DNA from 2 places in the Paenibacillus sp. FSL R7-0198 genome. Region 2 is predicted to be linked to the other one. Evidence: riboswitches for the same ligand, from Rfam matches in the RefSeq annotation. Region 2 holds a riboswitch; the other holds the start of a gene.

Region 1 (4,218 bases), 2.2 Mb from region 2:
AAAAGACAAAAAAAAGCCGATACATCTCTTCACCAGGAAGGTATGTATCGGCTTTTCGTATCATGTAAGGAACTCTTCTTCACCTCTAATAATCAAGGCTCATGGTATCACGAGTTAGTGTTAGATTTAATTCATATCAATCCTATTTATGCCTTAGGTTCTACGTCATTTTCAGCAGGAGACTCCTGCTCAGGCTCTGCACGCTTTGCCTTTGGTTTAGCCAACTTCTGCATCATTTTGCGGCCGGTTGGTGTCTGGGCCAACCCGCCCTGGGCTGTCTCCCGATGGCGGCTCGGCATCGCGCTGCCTACTTCCAGCATGACGTCGATGACTTCGTCTGACGGAATGGCGCTACGCACTCCGGCCAGGGCCATGTCAGCCGCAGCCAGCGCCGTAACCGCACCCAGTCCATTACGGACGATGCAAGGAATTTCAACGAGGCCTGCAACCGGATCGCAGATCAGGCCCAGTGTATTTTTTAACGCCAAACCAACGGCATGAACTACCTGTTCCGGTGTACCTCCACGCAGTTCAACCATGGCACCCGCAGCCATGCCGATAGCTGAACCCACTTCCGCCTGGCAGCCACCTTCGGCACCGGAGATAAATGAATTGTTGGCAATAACATAACCAATCGCTCCCGCACAGAACAACCCGTTCACCAAATGTTCGTCCGTCCAGCCAAACCGCTCTTGTGAACTGATAAACACACCCGGGATAATGCCACAGGAACCAGCTGTTGGTGTTGCCACGATCCGACCCATGGAGGCATTCACTTCAGATACACACAGGGCATACGCCATGGCAAGTGCGGAAGCATCTCCTGAACAAGTCTCACCCTTGCGAATGTACTCGGCCATTTTTTTCCCGTCCCCACCGGTTAACCCACTGCGTGATGTTGTATCTTCCGTTAACCCTTTGCGTACCGCTTCCTTCATCACCTGATAATATTCAGACATCTGCTTCACAACATCCGCTTCCGGTGTATTGGTCTCCTGAACCTGCTCCTCGATCATCAGCTGAGCAATGGTTTTGGATTCCGCTGTACAGATCGTATTCAGTTCGTGTAAATGTTTAAATCGCATCCGAATCAACTCCTCTCTTCAAATCAATGACACGAATGTCTAACACATGGTCCAGCTCCCTTAGACGCTTGAGCATATCAGGATTAGGCACACCATCCATTTCCATCGCGGTAAGTGCTTCGCCATCACGGGCTTTCCGGTCCACCTGCATATAGCCGATGTTAACCCCGGATGAACTGATCGTGGACGTTACCGATGCAAGCACCCCTGCCTTGTCTGCATGTCGCAGAACGAGTGTTGGAAACTCACCACTAATCTGAACACGAAAATCATTCATCGCATGCACCGATACACTGCCACCACCAATGGATGCACCGATTAAGGAGCAGGCACGTTCTCCATGCCACAACTCAATTTTGACCGTATTCGGATGAGGAGCAGGCAGGCCACTTGTATAAAACTCAACCTCCATGCCTGCTTCCTCTGCGTATTGCTCTGCATCCGGGATACGTGGATCGTCTGTGACATAGTCCAAAAGACCGCCGATCAGTGCCAGATCTGTTCCGTGCCCCTGATAGGTGTCAGCGAATGAACCGTATAACGTCAGCCGGGCACGTTCTGGCGTACATCCCAGCCACTGACGAGCGATTCTTCCCAGCCTTGCCGCTCCAGCTGTATGTGAACTTGAAGGCCCTGTCATGGACGGACCAATAATTGAGAAAACATCTTTAAATCGCACTTTATAACCCTCCAATTGTATTCGTCATTTACATCCAGAATCTAATCCATATTGTTCCTTATTTACTGAATGATGACATCAAAAAAGGACAGAAGAAGGCCTCAGGCCCTCTCTCTGTCCTCGATACCTGAGAGTTTCACGATCAGCAGTGTCTCACGACAAGGTGCATTGCCTGCGATTACAGACAAGTTCACCGGTCTGACTGATCATATACCCCTTGGGTGGCGCAGTTCGCGCACTCTCCAGAGTTGCGTCCAACGATGGTACATTTACCTGAGAGATTAACCACTGCGCCGGGTGCGCAGCAGCTTGCTCCTTCGGTGCCTGAGCACTAGCCATTTTGCTCGGCTAATCCAGATCTCTCCCGCTCGTTATCATCCGCTATATGGAACCATTCTGAGCTTATGTCAGAACAGTCATGGAAGTCATTAATTTCTTCTTCATTAAGATTAATCGACCGGAAGATCAGTGTCAACAAACTTGACGATTTCTTTGGATGTATTTCCTTCATTTTCGATTGAACCGATGAAAACCAGAATATTTTGTCAGCTTTCATTACATTAATACGTTAAAAAGATCTTTTAAACAGCTCATTTCGTTCTACTTCAATCAATGATGTGCTTACTATTATTTATGATATTGTCCATGAAACCGTTCGGGTATTCAGGCAACCATAATCTTTGATCCACACTGCTCACTAACCCATCCGAGTCTGCACATCTGGATTATAATTCACAATTCGTAGAAGATACTCTTGTTCTGTACATAAGGTCTGCAATACTTGCTGCATAGCTTCGGCATGCGATCTTTCATCCATTCGTGCCTCGACTCATTCGCCATCTGAAAGGCATAATAACCCAGTGTAAAGATCAACATGAACCCTTCCATTAATCGGATATCACGATCCGTCAGTGGCGCGATCTGTTGGGTATAACCGGATAAGAATATGTCACGTTCCTCCCGATTAAACATAAGTGCTGCCCCTCCGGCATCAAAAAGATAATAACCATAACCGTGTAGACAAAAATCAATCATGGATATCCCCTGATCCGTTATCAGCAGATTGTTGCGAGTAATATCCCCATGAATGATCCCCCATGTCCCTGCGTGCTGCGGGTATGTTTCTAACTGTTCATTAATGTTCTCAAACGTCTCACGAAGCAGATCGAAGTCTTCCGTTGTAAAAATCCCAAGTCGGACGCCTTCCTCCAGCTGCCCTAGCATGACCAAGTTCTCATGGATGTTGCCATATGCCGGCCGCACCTTTGTTCGATCTGTCTGATTCTGCTCACGCCCATATTGATGAAGCATCTGCAGTTGTGCCCCCAGATCATAGATCTGCTCTGTTGTCAGGCGTTCTCCCTGCTGGATGTCCCTTCCCTCAATCCACTCCAGTACTGTACAGCAGATTTCTTTACCCGCTTCACTTTTCCATACCGTGACCCAGTCTCCCGATACATTCCGTACCGGATGCTGCACGCGCAATGCCGTCGTTGCATTTAACTCATGAAGCAGGTTCATCTCTGCCTCCAGCGCAGGAAGCGTATGCTGAATGCCTGTCATACTTGCATATGCGGCTTGATGGATACGTAGCAGATACTTCTGCCCGCTTGCTTCATCGACGACATGATACGTCAGATTCTCATTATGACGAATATATGAAACGACAGGTTTCTCAATAGTGTAGTTCTGTATAATCTGAGCTGCCATATGGTCGTAAGACATCTGATCCGTAGTGATTATCAACATCTCCTTCGAAGTCATGTAAACGTTCTCTTCACACTAAATATCGTAGCATAATGTTTATCCCGCATACAGAAAATCCCACTAAAATTATAAATTAAAAAAGCACAACCCCCGAACAACCGTCCAGGCATTGTGCTTTCTTTTGTCTCTATTAGTTCTTTATCTCTCTGTCTATTACTCTATGTTACACTCCATGATCCAATTAACCGAAACGTCCCATAATGTATTCTTGCGTCAGACGATTGTCCGGGTTCGTGAAAATATGCTCTGTATCCCCGTGCTCAATCATGCTTCCCAGATAGAAATAAGCTGTGTAATCCGAGATGCGTGCCGCCTGCTGCATGTTATGGGTAACAATAACAATCCGCAGCTCCTTCTTGAGCTCGGTAATCAACTCTTCAACTTTACCCGTAGATACCGGGTCAAGTGCAGATGCCGGCTCATCGAGCAGCAGAATCTGTGGTTCAACAGACAAAGCGCGAGCGATACATAGGCGCTGCTGTTGTCCGCCAGAGAGAGACAGAGCTGACTCATGCAGTCTGTCTTTCACTTCGTCCCAGAGCGCAGCACGACGCAAACTTTTTTCCACAATTTCATCCAGTGCCTTCTTACTCTTCGTACCGCGGTAGCGGGGGCCAAACGCGATATTGTTGTAGATGGACTTATGAAAAGGGTTCGGCTTCTGCCACACCATGCCAATCTTCTGGC
Region 2 (4,218 bases):
ATCGGCCAAAACGCTGAACACCTACCCGTAGCCCACCTTTGGAATTGGACGATTGGTCCAAATTACTCATTGTATTATCCTCCTTGGATCAAGTCATTATGATTTATGAAAGGGGTATCATTTCTCCCCTGCTGTAATCCTAAGCGAGAATGCTCTCCTGTTCAATGAAATGAAAGCGTACTTTCGTCATGAACAATGATGACAACATTAGGTTATGTAATCGTTTTAATTGATGCATAATGGCTGAACCCATTGGTACACAAGGCTTTTCTTGCCTATGACTTTTATCATTTCCAAAATCAATTTCTAACCTATAGCTTGGTCTAATCAGGCGATTCACATCCACAATCTGCTTCAATCCGCATTGGAAACCATTCTCGGAAAGCACAAAAAACCTGTGCAAGCCTCAGGCTCACACAGGTCGAAACAATATGAAGCAGATCTCATTTTGTTTATAAAATGTATGTTAATAAGTACAAGTTCGTTGATACTATTCTTCCGTATGTTTACGATACGCGTCTGCATTCATCAATGTAGACAATGCTGCTGTCAGATCTCCCTCAACACGGATTTCAATCATCCAGCCTTCCTCGTATGGAGAGCTGTTGACAAGTTCAGGGGAGTCCTGCAACGAATCATTCACTGCAATAATTGAACCAGTGACGGGAGAAAACAAGTCCGAAACCGTTTTGACCGATTCGATCGTTCCAATGCTGTCCTCTGCTTTTACATTGGTTTCAAGGTCAGGCAATTCCACAAACACAATGTCACCCAGCTGATGCTGCGCGAACTCGGTAATGCCAATACGTACAGTATCCTCCCCTACGGTTTGCACCCATTCGTGCTCTTCACTGTACAGGAAATCACTTTTCAATTCGCTCATCGATATCCGCCTCGCTTTTCATTAAATGAGTGCATGCGTTCTTTGACCTTAACCTTTTTCCCAGAACATAGCGTATGATATTTTTGATTCAAATGTCAAGATACCTCACAATTTATTTATTGATCACCTCTAAATCCTGTAACCCGATTACACTCTTTCTTCATATACTGGTGAATATTAGAATAGTAAGCGCAGTCTTTTTAAATACACGAACAATAACATTTAAGATAAATTAAATATTCGGTTTTTTAGTTATGATATATGACATCGTTCTTGACATCGGTAGTGGATTCACGTTTTAATGAGAGGAGTAAATGTGTTTATTGGACTATGTTATACCCGCGGATGAATGTAAAGGGAGAGATTACCCGTGACACCCGATTCGGGATGTACATGAGGTAACGCCGAAGGAGTAAACCACCGATAAGCGGGGGTGAATCTCTCAGGCAAAAGGACTTTTACGGGACGCAACTCTGGAGAGCATCTATTCGCCCTGAGCGGGCGTTATGATCACCCAAGGGGAAACCTGCTGCACAAGGCAGCGGGGTAACTCTCAGGTACAAGGGACAGAGCCTTAGAATACAGCGTGCTACTTGGCATGCCGATTCTTTGGCCTGTCCTTTTCCTTTTTCCCAAAAAACGAAAAACAGGATGTAGAACGGCGCTGTCATAGCTGCCTTACCATACTTATCTACGAAAAATCTCTGCTGAAAAATGTAAAAATACCCTGGTTCATTGATCCACGATTGTATATCCGGCCGGTTGACGGCCCATGACGAGGTGATTTGATGTCCGATTTGCTTAGAACACCACTCTTCCCACTGTATCAGCAATACGAAGGCGTACGGTGCATTGATTTTGGAGGCTGGGAGCTTCCAGTGCAATTTAGCGGAATCCAGAAAGAACATGAAGCGGTGCGTGAGCGTGCTGGACTGTTTGATGTATCCCATATGGGCGAATTCACAGTACAGGGTGAGCAGGCTGAAGTTTTTTTGCAACAAATGACGACCAATGATGTGACCACGCTGATTCCCGGTCAAGCCCAGTACACCCTGATGTGTTACCCAGATGGCGGTGTGGTGGATGATCTGCTCGTGTATAAGCTGGAAGATCAGCATTACATGCTCGTTGTTAACGCCTCTAACATCGACAAGGATTGGGCGTGGCTGCAAGAGCACCTGATCCCTGGCGTAAGCATGACCAACGATTCGGAGCAGACGGCGCTGCTCGCCTTGCAAGGTCCACTGGCTGTAGACATTATCGGGAAAGTTACAGATACGGATATATCCTCGATTGAGCCTTTCCGTTTTGTACAGCAGGCAGAGGTATGCGGCGTTAAATTACTGTTGTCCCGTACAGGTTATACCGGTGAGGACGGCTTTGAACTATATGTACCTGCAGATCAGGCCGCTGTGGTCTGGAATGGATTAATGCAAGCCGGAGAAGGTCACGGACTCGTACCAACCGGACTTGGTGCCCGGGATACACTGCGCTTTGAAGCAAGGCTCCCCCTGTATGGACAGGAATTGTCGGCAACCATCTCTCCGCTCGAAGCTGGCGTAGGCATGTTTGTGAAGCTGAATGCCGGACCTTTTATCGGATACGAAGCCTTGTTACAGCAAAAAAATGACGGGCCTGCCCGCAAATTGGTCGGCATCGAAGTGCTGGAGCGTGGTATTCCCCGCCCCCACTATCCGATTTACGCCGAAGGCGTACAGATTGGTGAAGTAACAACAGGCACGCAATCACCTACATTGAAGCGTAATCTGGGGCTTGCTCTCATCGACAGTAAATACGCTGCGCTGGGAACCCCGCTTGAGATTGAGATCCGCGGCAAGAAACTAAAAGCCGAGGTTGTGAAGACCCCTTTTCATAAACGGACACGTACGTCAAAGACACCTACTCAAGGAGCTGATCAAGCATGAGCAAGCACCGTTACATTCCCATGACCGAGCAAGATCAGAGCGCCATGCTCGCAACCATCGGTGTGGATACGCTGGAGGAACTGTTTCAGGACATTCCGCAGGAGATTCGTTATCAGGGCGAGCTGCCCGTATCCTCCAAACTTGATGAATATGCGCTGACACGTCACATGTCCAAACAAGCTGGTGCCAACGCCAATTTCGAAACACACGCCAGCTTCCTCGGCGCAGGCATATACGATCATCATGTTCCTTCCGTTATCAATCATGTCATTTCCCGTTCCGAGTTCTACACCGCCTACACACCTTATCAGCCTGAGATCAGCCAAGGTGAACTACAGGCCATTTTCGAATTTCAATCCTACATCTGTGAATTAACCGGTATGGCTGTAGCCAATGCCAGTATGTATGACGGCGCAACTGCCTTTGCAGAAGCAGGTAATCTGGCCGCAGCGGCAACTCGTCGCAAACAGCTCATCGTATCCCGTACCGTTCATCCGGAAGCCCGTCAGGTATTGCAGGCATATGCGCACGGATTAAGTCTGGAGATTGTCGAGATTGGTTATAAGGATGGAGTAACTGACTGGGATGCTCTGCAAGCCGCCATATCGGACGATACCGCTGCTGTCATGATCCAGAGTCCGAACTTCTTTGGTGCTGTGGAAAATGTGAAGCAGGCTGCCGACCTCGTGCATGCGCACAAGGGCCTGCTCGTTGTAAGTGCCAACCCGCTATCGCTGGGTCTGCTGGAAGCCCCAGGCAAGCTGGGTGCTGACATCGTTGTAGGTGATGCGCAGCCCCTCGGCATCGCCGCTTCACTCGGCGGCCCGACATGCGGATATTTCGCCGTATCCCAGCCTCATATGCGCCGAATTCCTGGCCGAATTGTAGGCCAGACCACCGATCGCAACGGCAAGCGTGGTTTTGTACTCACACTGCAAGCACGTGAACAGCACATCCGCCGCGAAAAGGCGACATCCAACATCTGTTCCAACCAGGCTTTGCTTGCACTCAGCGCATCTGTGTACATGTCCATCATGGGTAAACAGGGCATGATCGATGTCGCGGATCTGAATTTGCAAAAGAGTCATTACACCCTGAATACATTAACTGCAATTCCTGGAGTTGGCCTTACTTTTAATGCACCAACATTTAATGAGTTTGTGATTAAACTTCCTGAAGGAACAGACTTGGATACTCTTCAGTTGAAACTGCTGGATGCAGGCTTTATTGGTGGCTACGAACTCGGACGTGATTATCCGGAGCTTGCCGGACATATGCTGATTGCTGTTACGGAACGGCGCACTAAGGAAGAGATTGACGAATTCGCACGAGCATTGGAGGGATCACTGTGACTCAGGAAACGACGACGACAACGACAACATCGGTACAAGGACAATCGGTAACAGGTAC

The links. A riboswitch is a leader RNA that binds a small molecule or an ion and turns the genes downstream of it on or off. The one in region 2 is predicted to bind glycine.
Region 1: it holds a riboswitch for glycine, as region 2 does, so the genes downstream of both, sdaAB (L-serine ammonia-lyase, iron-sulfur-dependent subunit beta) here and gcvT (glycine cleavage system aminomethyltransferase GcvT) in region 2, are expected to answer to the same signal.

The regions. Positions count from the first base shown of each region.
Region 1 covers NZ_JBBOCB010000001.1:4,203,092-4,207,309, reverse strand. The annotation lists gene sdaAA (L-serine ammonia-lyase, iron-sulfur-dependent, subunit alpha) at 147-1,085, opposite strand; gene sdaAB (L-serine ammonia-lyase, iron-sulfur-dependent subunit beta) at 1,075-1,764, opposite strand; glycine riboswitch at 1,877-2,012, opposite strand; glycine riboswitch at 2,017-2,141, opposite strand; gene MKY87_RS18335 (phosphotransferase enzyme family protein) at 2,497-3,513, opposite strand; gene pstB (phosphate ABC transporter ATP-binding protein PstB) at 3,713-4,218, opposite strand, start outside.
Region 2 covers NZ_JBBOCB010000001.1:2,040,690-2,044,907, forward strand. The annotation lists gene MKY87_RS08715 (PTS mannitol transporter subunit IICB) at 1-70, opposite strand, end outside; gene gcvH (glycine cleavage system protein GcvH) at 491-883, opposite strand; glycine riboswitch at 1,229-1,351, shown strand; glycine riboswitch at 1,355-1,455, shown strand; gene gcvT (glycine cleavage system aminomethyltransferase GcvT) at 1,672-2,808, shown strand; gene gcvPA (aminomethyl-transferring glycine dehydrogenase subunit GcvPA) at 2,805-4,160, shown strand.